DNA from 3 places in the Methylomusa anaerophila genome. Region 1 is predicted to be linked to each of the others. Evidence: riboswitches for the same ligand, from Rfam matches in the RefSeq annotation. Region 1 holds a riboswitch; each other region holds the start of a gene.
The links. Region 1 has a riboswitch for cobalamin ahead of MAMMFC1_RS12345 (hypothetical protein). Riboswitches for the same ligand answer to the same signal wherever they lie in the genome.
Positions count from the first base shown of each region.

Region 2: it holds a riboswitch for cobalamin, as region 1 does, so the genes downstream of both, cobT (nicotinate-nucleotide--dimethylbenzimidazole phosphoribosyltransferase) here and MAMMFC1_RS12345 (hypothetical protein) in region 1, are expected to answer to the same signal.
Region 3: it holds a riboswitch for cobalamin, as region 1 does, so the genes downstream of both, MAMMFC1_RS10795 (TonB-dependent receptor domain-containing protein) here and MAMMFC1_RS12345 (hypothetical protein) in region 1, are expected to answer to the same signal.

Region 1 is NZ_AP018449.1:2,719,658-2,724,314, reverse strand. It holds gene MAMMFC1_RS12360 (acyl-CoA dehydratase activase) at 1-170, opposite strand, end outside; gene MAMMFC1_RS12355 (2-hydroxyacyl-CoA dehydratase subunit D) at 185-1,423, opposite strand; gene MAMMFC1_RS12350 (4Fe-4S binding protein) at 1,416-2,363, opposite strand; gene MAMMFC1_RS12345 (hypothetical protein) at 2,353-3,249, opposite strand; cobalamin riboswitch at 3,518-3,699, opposite strand; gene MAMMFC1_RS12340 (ABC transporter substrate-binding protein) at 3,876-4,657, opposite strand, start outside.
Region 2 is NZ_AP018449.1:817,082-821,738, forward strand. It holds gene MAMMFC1_RS22580 (cache domain-containing protein) at 1-271, shown strand, start outside; cobalamin riboswitch at 749-935, shown strand; gene cobT (nicotinate-nucleotide--dimethylbenzimidazole phosphoribosyltransferase) at 1,068-2,102, shown strand; gene cobT (nicotinate-nucleotide--dimethylbenzimidazole phosphoribosyltransferase) at 2,134-3,198, shown strand; gene nifJ (pyruvate:ferredoxin (flavodoxin) oxidoreductase) at 3,378-4,657, opposite strand, start outside.
Region 3 is NZ_AP018449.1:2,383,674-2,388,330, reverse strand. It holds gene MAMMFC1_RS10795 (TonB-dependent receptor domain-containing protein) at 1-778, opposite strand, end outside; cobalamin riboswitch at 910-1,092, opposite strand; gene MAMMFC1_RS22895 (calcium-binding protein) at 1,272-2,246, opposite strand; gene wecB (non-hydrolyzing UDP-N-acetylglucosamine 2-epimerase) at 2,482-3,645, opposite strand; gene MAMMFC1_RS10780 (MraY family glycosyltransferase) at 3,868-4,657, opposite strand, start outside.

The sequences.
Region 1 (4,657 bases):
TCCTGTTCGCTTACCTCAATCTCAGCCAAACCCTCGTCCAGCAACCGGCGGGCCAGGGTCTCCTGGCCGGGTGCGGTCGGCACCGCTTTTTTCCAGATAAGCTCGCTGTCTTTGACGATCACTGCCTTGATGGCCGTGCTGCCGAGATCAATGCCAATTTTATAGCTCATAGCGATCAACCTTCCTATAAAGTTTGTTTAAAAGCTTCCAGACGGGTCAAAATGTTCTGGCTGTCTTCTTTTACATAATCAGTTTCAATTTTGAGAAACTTGCGTCCACTGTCCTTTACTTTCTTTTCGATGGAAAAACTCTCAATATCGTAGGGATGACAGCCTTTTAACACATGAAAGACAATTCCTTTCATCTGGTGGTCCCCGGTTATCTTCAGGATATTATTGACGCGCCGTTCATTATCCGCGAAGGTCGGGCAGATACAGGCCTTATGGTATCTTTCGGCCAGCGCTCTTAACAGGCCGTGCTCCGACGGGTCATCATACACCGTTGCGCCGGGAAGTATCCGTTCGGAAGAACAGAGGTCGTCGGCGCAGACGGTCATGCCCGCCTGTTCAATAAGCTGCAGCAGCTTCAGATTCGGAAAGATCACCGGCGACCCGGCAAGAAAGACCTTGTACGGATTCTGGCGCGGAGCTTCCGTCTGAAAGCGTTGTATCACCAGCGCCAGTTGCTCGGCCCAGCGATCAAGATCGTCCAGCATAAACGTATTGGCAATGCAAAAAAACCATATGCCGGGAAGGATATTGCGTCTTTTTAAATCAATGAGTGCCTGAAACAGCTTCCAGACATGCATAAAGGCATTCATCGAATAGAGGAGGCCTTGTCTTTTTAGTGTAACTCCTGTTTTTTCCGCTAGAAACTGTTTTAAGGCATAGATTTCCTCAAGCCAGCGCTTTTGGCCCTTTTCATTCTGTTTGACATGGGGAAGCTCCAGATAATGCAGGGGTCCGATCTTCTCTCTGGCGATTTCCGGCATTTTCACAACCCAGTCGCAGGTCGTCGGGACAATTGTGGCGTCATAACCAGCCGCTGCGCCGGCAAAGTCCATACTGCCAATATAGGATTTGAGCATGGGGCACATCAGCACCGGCAGATAAGCTGCGGAAAGCCGCTGCGCCGTATAGGAGCCGCTGCACAGTTTCACCGGATGAACCCCGAAAGCATGAAACAGTTCCCATGGTGCCTGGATGCAAAACAGGCCAATGAGCGGCCGGCCAACCTTTTCTCTGAGCCGGGAAGGCTGCAGCGGCAAGGTTAATAAATCCAGAAAATAGTCGAACTCGGCAACATAGTCGGCTCTTGCCTTTAATGCGTCAATTTCCTGCTCATATTCTTCACAGGTTTTTTCATACGCCTTTGCCCGCTGTCTTAGACGCCGCTCTTCCTCTTTCGACACCATGTTATCCATTGGCTGATTTCCTCTGTTGATAGTTTTCGGCAACATACCTGCGTGACGACGAAAATATATCGTGATTAAAGAATTTTACAGTTAATGTGTTGTCTTCCGGACAAGATTCGATACAGCGCAGGCAAAGCATACAGTCTTCGCTCATTACGTTTTTTTCACTGGTTTCCAGATGCACGTCCCGGATATCCACCGGACACATTCTTTGGCAGTTGCCACAGCCTAAGCAGGTATGACCTTTTTTTTCAAAGCGGATAAAGCTAAGTTTGCGGGTCATCTGAATCAAGGGGAGCATCGGACAGAACAGGCAAAAAAACCGGTCCTTGAAAAAACTCCCGACCAGCGTGACGGCGGCAATGGTGAGGGATAAAACCGAGAAGGTCAGCGTGATCGTGTTCGTATAGTCCAGGGCGAGATTGCGGGTTTGCCCGGCAAACAGCGGCATAATGGGCTTGGCCGGGCAAATTTGACAGAACAGCAGGTAAAAATCCCGGTGCAGCCCCCCAAATGCCATTAAGAACGGCGTAATAATCAGCAGGGCCAGCAGTACATATTTAACCGGCTTCAGGCGCTCCCGGGTTTTCCAGGAAAACTCCGTTTCCCGGATTCCCAGCTTCTTTCTGAGCTGGGACAGCCAATCCTGCAGGGTGCCAAACGGGCATATCCAGCCGCACCATAGTTTTGACAGCAGAATTGCCAACAGAACAAAGAGAAGAAAATACAGTACTACCTTAAAGCTTTTATAGGAAAGCAGTTCGGGAAATAAAAAGGCTAGGCTCCATTGCCCCTGCAAGGCCATGAGATAACAATACCCGGCGCAGCCAGGAACATAAGGACAGGAAAAACAGGGAACCGAGTAGCCCAGGTTTACTCCGGCCCGGCCGCCGTAGGTCCAGAAAACAAACATGAAATTTTGAATTAGTAACCGTAAGTTATCTACCATGATACCGGAAGCTCCTTCTGCGAAATAATACAACGGTGATACTGACTGCCATGGCCAAGAAGAAAAGAAGCAGGCCATGGGTAAGGTTGTTGTGAGCCAAGTATGAGCGGCGCAGTAAAAAATTCATTGAGGTTTTGTACACTTCATTGCCGACAGCTTCTTCCGCATAGACGATGGTCTCCTTATACGCATTGTAGCCGCCGTTATCCAGGCGTTTATCGTGAGGCGGGGTAAAAGAAAATATACCGGCGGCATCAGGCAAAAGTTTTTCCGAAGTCTTGTTGCGCAAATCAAGGATCTGCATTTCCCGGACAGCATGACCGGGCGAATAAACCGGCTTATACAGAAACCGGAACGTTTGGCCTGTCATCAGCGTCCTGTACGGATTGCCGGATAAGTCCAGTTCAATGGCGGGAAATACTTTGGTATTTTTCGCCATCGCCCGGCCTTGCTCTATCCGCTTATCCATCCCGTCCGCATACAGGGGAAAAGTCGTCTGGGCCGTAAAATGCTCTCCCTGGCGGCTACCTGTGACAACCACGTGATAAAAAAACCGGGAAGAGGTATTAACCCGCAGGAAGTAGCGGCCATCCTGCTGCTCGACGGGAATCCGGTAATACTGTTTTTCACCGGTTTGGCGGCCGTCATGGTAAAAAGCGGTTAAATCGGTAAGCTCAGCAAGCGTTAGTGATTCGGCACTGCTTGTAATATAAATAGTCTGCGTTGCCGATCCGTCCCGCTCATCCTGTTTCGTACCATACTCCAGCCAGAGAAATGCCGGTCTGTCTTCAAAGCCGCTGCATTCCGCGCTATGAACAAGCAGCAGGAATGCCAAAAAAATACCCGCCAGTATATTCCGGGTACGCAGTATTTTGTTATGCGGCAAATATAATCCTCCTCTCCTCCGCATGGCCTGGGCCTCGTCTACAGTGAACTCGTTTCAGCATCACTGAAACACGGGGATTCAGGTGGAGAGTCTGCTCCACCTGAATTAACGCCGCCTGTAGAGGCGGGAGTCTTGACTTATTATCAAGCTGAATCCGGGCAAATAGAAAAGTCTTCTGAACAGAGTGCAGAAGACTGGAAGACTGGAAGTAAGCAAATGTTAAAAAACATTCTTTTGGTCAAATCCCCTCCTCATCGCTCGTGAGTAAACGGTGATTTTCAGTCAGGCAGTTCTCCTGGCTCCGGATCAACACTTGCCCAAACCTTCCCAGGACTTTCGCCCCAGTGGCATTCCTTGGGTTTGCTCCCCGTTACAGTGGCGGGACCGCGCCGGTATTGCACCGGTCTTCCCTATTAAGCCCCGTAGGGCACCTGTCTCAATATCTATGAAATTGTAAATCTCGGCTGAAATAATTTGATACACGGCCTGACGGATAGCTAACAGCTATGTAAGGATGGCTCCCGGTGCTTCCAGGCTACGGGAATCTGTATGGCAGGATTCTCGCCTAACCCGCTCTATGTACCTGCAAAAGGAAGCAAAAGAAGACCGGCCCCCGCTTCCAGCTGCTACTGTCCGAAATACTGCGGATACGCAGCCGCGGCTATAGCGTATACGCCGTTTACGATATACTGCGAGGAGCAGTACATGTAAGCATCCGGCACCGTAACCAGCCTGCGCTGCTGAATCGCCGTCACGGCTTGCAGCGCCTGGTCGGCCAGCAGGTCGGCCTTGAACTGCCGCATATCCGCATTCCGGCCACTGCGGTCGGCAACCGGAATGAGAAACACATCCGGATTCACCTTAACAATTTGCTCCTTGGACAACTGACCGTTCGTCGGCAGGCCGGCCAAGGCCGCCCCGTTTTGGACGCCGGCATGCCGGCAGATATCATCGAACAGACTGTCCTTGCCGCCGGTTACCCCCATAGTACTAAAACGGACAACCACCGGCTGCCGGCCGCCAGGTATCTGACTCACTTTGGCGCGAATAGCGGCAAGCTTAGTCTCCATTTCAGCAATGATCTGCGCTCCGGCTTGAGCTTCGCCGACAACGCCGGCAATTTCCGCGATTACATCCCTGATTTCTCTAACTGTTTTCGGTGCCTTATACAAATACACAGGGATACCGGTATCCCGCAAGATCTGAATCAGTTCCACCGGCTGCCAGTCGGGAACAAGCACCAGGTCAGGCTGCAGTTTGATTATCGCCTCCGCGTCGGCAGTTGCCCTGCGGGGTATTTTTTTGGCCTGGGCAGTAATATTGGAAATTTTGCCATCATCCGCCAGGTAGGTTAACGCGGCAATGCGCTGGGCGGGAACCAGGTCAACCAAAATTTCATCCATAGCAA
Region 2 (4,657 bases), 1.9 Mb from region 1:
AATTGGCAGTACCGGTGATATTTTCGTTGTGAATAAAGACGGCCTTGTAATTGCATCTAAAAACCGCGCCGGTATTTTATCTACCAGCCTACAGCACCTGGAAGCCGTCGGCAAAGCCATTGCCGGTGAAATGTACGGTTATACGTTAGAAAAGGAGGCAAACGGAAAAACACAAATATGGGGTTTTGCCCACACTAAAGGATACAATGCTTATCCGGGTAAACAGTGGTCTGTTGTCGTTAACGAAAAAATACAGGCCGGGTTAAACTAGAGAGACTTTCTGCTTTTTTTATAATAAAACCTTTCTAATGCAAAGAACCTGCGAAATTCGCAAGTTCTTTGCATTTCCAGCTTTGCCATAGCAAAGACGATTCTTAGCCTTCAATCCTCCTTTAGGATTGGTCATTTTCCTTCAGTATGCTACCCAGAACATCTTCTATCATCTTAATAAAACGGACAGCGTTTTGATACTGTCTTAGCTTTACCCAACCGATATTTAGCCAGTGCAATCACCTGGCATAAAATTCTACTCCTTCTATCTTTATATTACTATAAAAAGGGAGAACCTCAAGCCACTGCTGAAAATGCGCGCTACTTTTCGTTATCACTGAAAGCAGTATGCCGTATTCTGGAGTAAGTTCATAGGTACGTTCAAACACTTCATCATCATATAAATAGTGCAATATATATTGGTTTCAGCCTGGCTTGACGTAACTGCTACGGCTCTGTTATAATAGTTACAAATTACATATTATTCACGGAAAAGGTGCCTCCAGCCGACTGGAGGATAATAGGGAAGTCTAGGCATGATGCTTATGCCGCTAGCGCGGGCCCGCCACTGTACCGGGAAGACTTTACAAGGCCACTCGCAAGGGGAAGGCGTAAACAGTCAATGAACCGGGAGCCAGGAGACCTGCCTTTATCCGTTTTAACAAAGTTCTTCATGGAAAAGAAGGCTTTTTTGGATAATATCCAAAGAAGCCTTTTATTTTTTAAATTTGGCTATAAGGTTCTGAATGTTCTGAACACCAGAATAAATAAGCAAAAAATGGGGGTTGGAATAAGTTATGGGTATATTACCAGAGACACTGTCAAAAATTTCTGCTCCGGACACAGTCGTAATGGAAGAGGTACAAGCCCGGTTGGACAGCCAGATAAAGCCAAAAGGAAGTCTTGGCCGCCTGGAGGGCATGGTAAGACAGTATGCGGGCATACTGCGGCAATCACAGCCGGAATTGGTACGCAACTGCATGGTTATAACTTCCGCCGACCATGGGGTCGCCAAACACGGGATCAGTGCTTATCCGGTGGAAACAACGCTGCAGATGACTGCCAACTATCTGCTGGCCAAAGGCGGCAGTGCCAATGCTTTCGCCAATTTTTGCCGGGCGAACATGGTAGTGGCGGACATGGGAGTGGCCGGCGATTTATCCCATGTTGCCGGGCTGTGGCACCGCAAAATTGCCTACGGCACCCAGGACTTTACCCAGGGACCGGCTATGACGCGTGAGCAGGCTATCCAGGCCATAGAAACAGGAATCGAAATTGTGAACGACCGGGTCCGGCAGGGTTATACCTGTTTTAGCCTTGGTGAAATGGGAATCGGCAATACTACCGCCAGTGCAGCTATTGTCGCCGCTTTTACCGGACTTGCGCCCGAACAGGTCACCGGCCGGGGCACAGGCATATCCGACAGCCGGCTGAAGGTGAAAATCGATGTCGTCCGCCGCGCCCTAACCGTAAACAAGCCGGATGCCGCGGACGGAATAGACGTATTGTCCAAGGTAGGCGGTTTTGAGATCGGCGCCTTGGCCGGTGTTGTTCTCGGATCGGCAGCCAACCACTGTGCTGTTGTCATTGACGGTCTTAACACCACGGCGGCGGCATTAATTGCCAATGCCATTCATCCCTTGAGCAAGGAATATATGCTTGCTTCTCACTTATCCGGTGAGCCGGCGCATATTATTGCTCTAAAATTGCTCAATCTGAAAGCCTGCCTGGATATGGGGGTGCGTCTGGGGGAAGCCATCGGGGCTTCAGTAGTAGTAGATATGCTAAATGTGGCAATTAAAGTGTTGCATAACTTGGATCTGAATTCTTAATTCTTAGGAGGATATTGAGGAGGATATATTAATGTTGGAAGACGTAATTACTCAGATAAAACCCTTAGATGTCCAGGCAATGGAAAAGTGCCAGGTAAGACTTGATAACCTGACAAAACCCCTTGGCAGCCTGCATCATTTTGAACACCTGGCCTGTCAAATGGCCGGAATTACCGGCAACCCAAGACCCCGGACCTTGCCTAAAAGCATTATTCTCATGGCCGGTGATCATGGAGTGGCTGCGGAGGAACCAAGTGCCTATCCGCAGGAAACAACTGCGGGCACCATCGGCAGCCTTTGCAACGGGGGCGCCGCTATCAATGTGTTTGCCGATCATGTTGGCGCTAATCTGGTTATCGTGGATGTGGGTGTAGCGGCAGACTTACCGCCGCTGCCGCGAGTCCACCGCCAAAAGATCGCCTACGGGACGAAAAATATGGCGCAAGAAGCGGCAATGACCCGGGAACAGGCCGTCCAAGCTATTGAAGCGGGAATAAAAACAGCCGGCGAGGAAATAGCCAGGGGCTCACGGGTTTTGGGCTTAGGTGAAATAAGTATGGCCGGCACAACGGCAAGCACGGCAATTATCGCCTGCTATAGTCCGCAGCCGCTGGCCGAATTGGCCGGGGACGGCAAGAAGCTCCAGGTACTGGCGAGGGCATTAGCAGTCAATGCTCCGGACAAAAATGATCCCCTTGATGTGTTAAGTAAAGTCGGTGGTCTGGAGATTGCCGGTTTGGCAGGAGTGATACTGGGGGCCGCCGCGGGCGGAGCGGCAGTAGTGTTAGACGGCTTGGCTACCGGTGCGGCCGCCCTTATCGCTGTGAAAATGGCTCCGGCAGTTAAAAGCTACCTGGTGGGATCCCACTTTGCCGTTGAACCGGCACATCAGGCGGCGCTGGATATTATCGGTATACCGGCCTATATCTATCTTGACATGAGACTGGGTGCGGGAACGGGCGCTGCTTTGGGAATGTCGCTGATTAATGCTTCCCTGCATGTGTTAAACGATATGAAAACCTTCGGCGAAGCGGAAGTACCTGTGGCCCAGGACGGTCCGGGCGCTTTGAAACAAAGCAAGGATGTTAAGGACTAGTTCATCGCCCGCTCCGCTGTTTTGATAGTCGTTGCCGGCATAGCCATAATTGAATTGATTAAAAATAAAAAATACCTTCGATAGCTTCGAAGGTAAAATAGAAATACATTTTATGGCCATTATGGCCATTTTTTTATTCTATAAAGTTGGATGATTTCCTGCATTAATATAGAGATCTGTTATTCTTTGGAAGCGGCTGCCTCCGACGACAATTCATCATACATTTTCGCCAAGCGCTTGTAGGTATCCAATCTTTCAGCCGCATCTTTGGCTGTTTTATCAAACAGCGCGTCGGCTTGGGCGGGGAACTGCTGCTTAAGGGAGGAATACCGCACTTCTCCCATGAGGAATTGCTTAAAGTCGGCGGTAGGTTCCGGGGAGTCCAGCCGGAACGGGTTTTTGCCCATATCTTTCAGGGCTGGATTATAGCGGTACATCGCCCAGTAGCCGGCTTCGACGGCTCGCTTGGCTTCCAGCTGGCTGTTGCCCATACCGGCTTTTAGTCCATGGTTGATGCAAGGCGAGTAAGCGATGAGCAGCGAAGGTCCCGGATAGGCTTCGGCCTCGGCGATGGCCTGCAAAGTCTGCTTTTTGTCAGCCCCCATGCAGATCTGCGCCACATAAACATAGCCATAGCTCACGGCCATCATCCCCAGGTCCTTTTTCTTGGTTGTTTTGCCGCTGGCCGCAAATTTAGCGATGGCCGCGGCCGGAGTGGCTTTGGAGGATTGTCCGCCGGTGTTGGAATATACTTCCGTATCGAAAACCAGTACATTGACATCTTCGCTGGCGGCCAGCACATGGTCCAGTCCGCCGAACCCGATATCATAGGCCCACCCGTCGCCGCCGAAAATCCATTGCGAACGTTTGACAAAGAAATCTTTGTCTTTATAGATTTCATTCAGCAGCGCATCGCTGCCTTTTTCAGCTTCCAGCAAAGTGATAAGCTTGTCGGCTCTTTCCCGCGTTCCGACCCCGTTGTCTTTGTTGGCCAGCCAATCAGCCAGCGCCGTTTCTAGCTCACTGCTGATACTGAGCTTAGCGGCCGCCTCCATCTTCATCGCCAGACCGTTCCTAACTTGTTTTACCCCGAGGAACATGCCCAAACCATATTCGGCGTTATCCTCGAACAGGGAATTGGCCCAAGCCGGACCGTGGCCGCGATGATTGGTGGTATAAGGCATGGATGGCGCGCTGGCGCCCCAGATTGACGAACAGCCGGTGGCATTGGCAACCATCATCCGGTCGCCGAACAATTGGGTGACAAGTTTGGCGTACGGAGTTTCCCCGCAGCCGGCGCAAGCGCCGGAAAATTCAAGCAGCGGCTGTTCAAACTGACTGCCTTTCACCGTTTCTTTGCTCATGGGGTTGGCCTTGGGGGACACTTGCATCGCATATTCCCACAAAGCGGCTTGATTCATCTGCGTGGCTATGGGTTTCATAACCAGCGCTTTTTCCT
Region 3 (4,657 bases), 340 kb from region 1:
TCTCGATCACCGGCGTCACTTTGTAGACATTCAGGGGGGCGTCCAGATAGGAGGCCTGGCCGGCAATCCGGAACTGGCCGGATGTTTGTTCATAAATTGTTAAAAACCTCGTCCCGCTTGTTCCGAAAGTCTTCGAACTGCTGTTGATCTTCAGCGGATCAAAACCGATGATATTGCCAAGCTGGACATATATTGTGCCGCCGCCGGCCACCGGGCTGGTATAGCTTCCCAAAGTGATACGATTCACTGACGGGGTGACACTGAGAGAGTATTCCCCATTATAGACGGCAGGTGCCGCGCTGATCCGGAAAACCGCGCCGTCCGCCAGCGTGGCGTCCGTTACCCATAAATTACGGAAAAAGTTACTCCCGCCTATTCCAAACTGTTCTCCCCAAAACACCGGATTAGGCGTTTCCTGCCAGGTCAAATCAATAATGCCGCCGGCCTTTACGTCAAGCTTATCGATATAAATCTCGTAAACCGGAAGATAGTACGGATCGCCAAACGTTATGGCATCCATCGGCCGCCAGCGGCCGCTATTTTGGATGGTCACGTCTGTATAAGACGTACCGTAATTTATTTGGCCGGAAGCATCCGCCGTCGTTTCTTTCACGCTATCCGCCTCCACCGTCACCGAGGCCCCCGCTTCAGCCGCATAGGCAGGGCCCCCGGGCTGGGCCGCGAAACCCAGGGCCAGGGCGCAGCAGATCCGCATGGCCAAAGCTTTTTTCTTTAACTTGCCGCTTTGCTTTGCTTGTTTTGCTTTGTGTTGTCTCAACCAATTTCTCCCCCTCCATGTTGATACAAGGATTATATAAAAAAAACTCCCTCACGGGAGTACTTACGCTAATTGGCGGACAGGCTTGCCGCCGGCCGTTCGTAATCTCCTCCCTGTCGCTCGCAGGTCAAATGGCGATTGCCGGACAGGCAGTTCTCCTGACTCCGGCTCATCGCTTCCCCGCGCCTTCCCGAAGCAGACCGCTTCAGTGGCAACTAGGCGAGATTGCTCCCCGTTACAGTGGCGGGACCGCGCCGGCATCACACCGGTCTTCCCTATTAAGCCCCAAGGGCACCTATCCCTGTATTTTCCTTTTCTGCTTTTTATGATATCGCAGGACAAACAGGACGTAAATCCCTCACATGAGGTATTCGATAGATAATTATGCATAAATTATTAAAAAACTTGACAAGACCCGGTCCCTCACGCGACCGGGTCTGTATCGGGCCATGCTGATGTTCAGTTGCCGCCGAAAGGGGTGATGCGCCGGCGCTTACAGCCAGCTTGTGCCGTTGGTTGTCCTGACGCCGTCGCTGAAGACGAAGGTGCTGAGCCTGTTGCCGCCGCTTTGGTCCCAGTCGGCGATGGTGACGGTATTGGCGCCGATGGTGACGATGAGGTCGCCGCCGCTGCTGCCGCCGAGGCCGACGGCGGCGGCGGAACTGGCAAAGGCGCTGAAGTCGATCGTGTCATAGCGGTTGTCCGGGGCCGCGGCAATGGTATCATGGCCGAAGTCGCCCTGGAAGCTGTAGACGTCGCTGCCGCTGCCGCCATAGAGGGTGTCGCTGCCGTCGCCGCCGTCGATTATGTTGTCCAGGCTGTTGCCGGTCAGGATGAGACCGTCCGTATTGATGCCAAACAGGTTTTCCACGTTATCCGGCAGGGTATAGCTGGTGAGATTCAAGAGGGTTACGGAGTCGACACCTTCCCCGGGATTCTCCTGCACCGCATCGCCGGGATTGTCCACAATATAGGTGTCGTTGCCGGCGCCGCCGTACAGGTCGTCGCTGCCGTCGCCGCCGTCCAGCCAGTCGTCGCCGCCACTGCCGAAAAGCAAGTCGTTGTCCTCGCCACCGAAAAGCAAGTCGTTGCCCTCGCCGCCGAAAAGCAGGTCATTGCCGGCGCCGCCAAACAGCAGGTCGTTGCCTTCGCCGCCGAAAAGCAGGTCGTCACCCTCGCCGCCGTCCAGATAATCGTCGCCGGCGCCGCCAAACAGCACGTCACTGCCCTCGCCGCCGTCCAGATAGTCACTGCCCTCGCCGCCAAACAACAAGTCACTGCCGCTGCCGCCGTACAAGTAGTCGCTGCCGCCGCCGCCATACAGCAGGTCGTCACCGTCCCCGCCATCGAGTGAGTCGTCGCCGTCCCCGCCAAACAGAAGGTCGGAACGGTCATAGCCGTAGATCGCGTCGCTGCCGCTGCCGCCGAATAAGAAGTCAGACCGATTGCTCCCGTAAATATCAGCCATTTTCATTCACTCCTTTGTCCCTTGTATTGTAGATTATCAACCAGAACCGGAGGTAATTCCATGAGTTTTTACCCCGCCGTGAGGAGCAGGACAATCCCGGTTTCTGCTTTCAGCATATCTCAGGACAAGGAGGCCGTAAATGCCTCAGATGAGGTATTTTTCCTATATTTCTCAATTTTTTTTTAAAAAAGCCAAAAAAAAAAACGGGGCGCTTGGCAACCGCCGACGCCCCGTTCTACTTGCCGCCGCAAAATTGGCCGGGCCGCTCCCGGGTTAAGCCATATTTCCATAAAACGCATTTTACAATGCGGGCCGCAGCCAAGCCGTCGCCATAGGGATTGCAGGCATTGGACATTCGTTCATATTCAGCCTGATTGGTAAGAAGAAGTTTGGTGGCAGCGTAAACTTTTTCCCTGTCGGTGCCGATTAGTTTTACCGTGCCGGCCTCGATAGCCTCCGGCCGTTCGGTAGTATCCCGGAGCACCAGCACCGGTTTTCCCAGGGCCGGCGCTTCCTCCTGGATGCCGCCCGAATCGGTGAGAATCAGGTGGGAGCGGGCCATCAAATTGGCAAAAGGCTGATAATCCAAGGGATCAATCAATTTCACCTGACTGACTCCGCCCAGTTCCTCCTGCACCACTTTCCGTACCAGGGGATTTTTATGCACCGGAAATACAATCTCCACCTTGTCACTGAATTCCGCGGCAATATCACGCAGGGCCTGATAAACGCGGCGCATAGGCTCACCCAGGTTTTCCCGCCGGTGGGTGGTTACAAGAATGATTTTCAGGGTCGCATAATCAACCTGCTGCAATATGTTGTCGGCAAAACGATAAGCGGGGTCAACCGTGGCCTTCAGAGCGTCGATCACCGTGTTGCCGGTAACAAAAATACTCTCGGGGCCTACGGCTTCCGCCAGGAGATTCTCCCTGGCCGTCCCGGTGGGAGCAAAATGCAGGTCCGTCAGCGAGCCTGTCAGTTTACGGTTCATTTCTTCGGGAAAGGGGGAGTACTTGTTATGGGTCCGGAGCCCGGCTTCCACATGGCCGACGGCAATCTGGTGGTAAAAGGCGGTCAGGGCGCCGGCGAATGTGGTGGTGGTATCGCCGTGCACCAGGACGATATCGGGTTTTTCCTGCGCCATCACCTGGTTTAAACCTTGTATGGACCGGCAGGTAATATCAAACAAAGTCTGACCTTTGCACATAATGTCAAGATCGTGGTGCGGTTCTATCTGAAACAGGCTTAGAACCTGGTCAAGCATTTCCCGGTGCTGCGCAGTAACCGCCACCACCGGGGTAATCATCTCAGGATATTTTGCCAGTTCCAGCACCACCGGCGCCATTTTGATTGCTTCCGGGCGAGTGCCGAAGACCGTCATAACTTTGATCCGGGACATAAAAACATGCTCCTTTCCATTCCCTTTCCCCATGTGTTCTATGTAGAACGATTGCCTGACACGAAAAGAAAAACGCTAACGCGTCTTGCCGACGACCAGCAGGCGAAGGACAGCCTTTATTATAAGCGGTGGTTAAACGGCAGGGTCGCAGCGTTAATAAGGCTAATAAACAAGGGGGGCGGGCAATGAAACGCCCGCCCTTGTGGTAAAAGTTAAAAGATTTCAATGGGTTTTAACGGATTCGCTCTCGGGTATAACACCGTCATTGTTTTTGAGAACGCCAATTTTCTTTGCCCCGATAAAGGCCACGATAACAATGATGAGCAAAATCAAAGCCGCATATATTTCGCTGACGGCAGTCAGGGCGATGGCGCTAACGCCTAAGCAGCTGCTGATAACATACATGAGGAGCACCGCCTGTTTCTGACTTAAGCCCATCGCCAGCAGGCGATGATGCAAATGGCCTTTATCCGGCTTAAAGATGGGTCTGCCACTGGTATAACGGCGGATAATCGCAAAAGCGGTATCCATAATCGGCAGACCAAGAGCTACAATGGGAACTACCAGGGCGATGGTTGTCGCACTCTTAACGGCGCCGAGAATGGACACGGCCGCCAATATATAGCCTAAAAACATGCTGCCGGTATCACCCATGAAAATTTTGGCGGGATTGAAGTTATGCTGTAAAAATCCCAAGGCGCTGCCGGCTAACGCGGCGGTCAATATGGCCACCGTCCAAAAGTTTTGTTCGAGAGCTACCAAAAGTATAGTAATGGAAGCGATGGTTGAAACGCCCGCAGCCAAACCATCCAGTCCATCGATCAGGTTAACGGTATTGGTGAGACCGACTACCCAGAGAATGGTAAGAGGAACAGAAAGGTAATCCACATACAGCATATCGCCGAAGGGATTGGTAATCCAGTCGATACGAATGTTGAAAAGAACCAGTATGCCGGCAGCTGTTATTTGTCCTAAAAGTTTGACTTTGGCGGATAATTGCTTTAAGTCATCA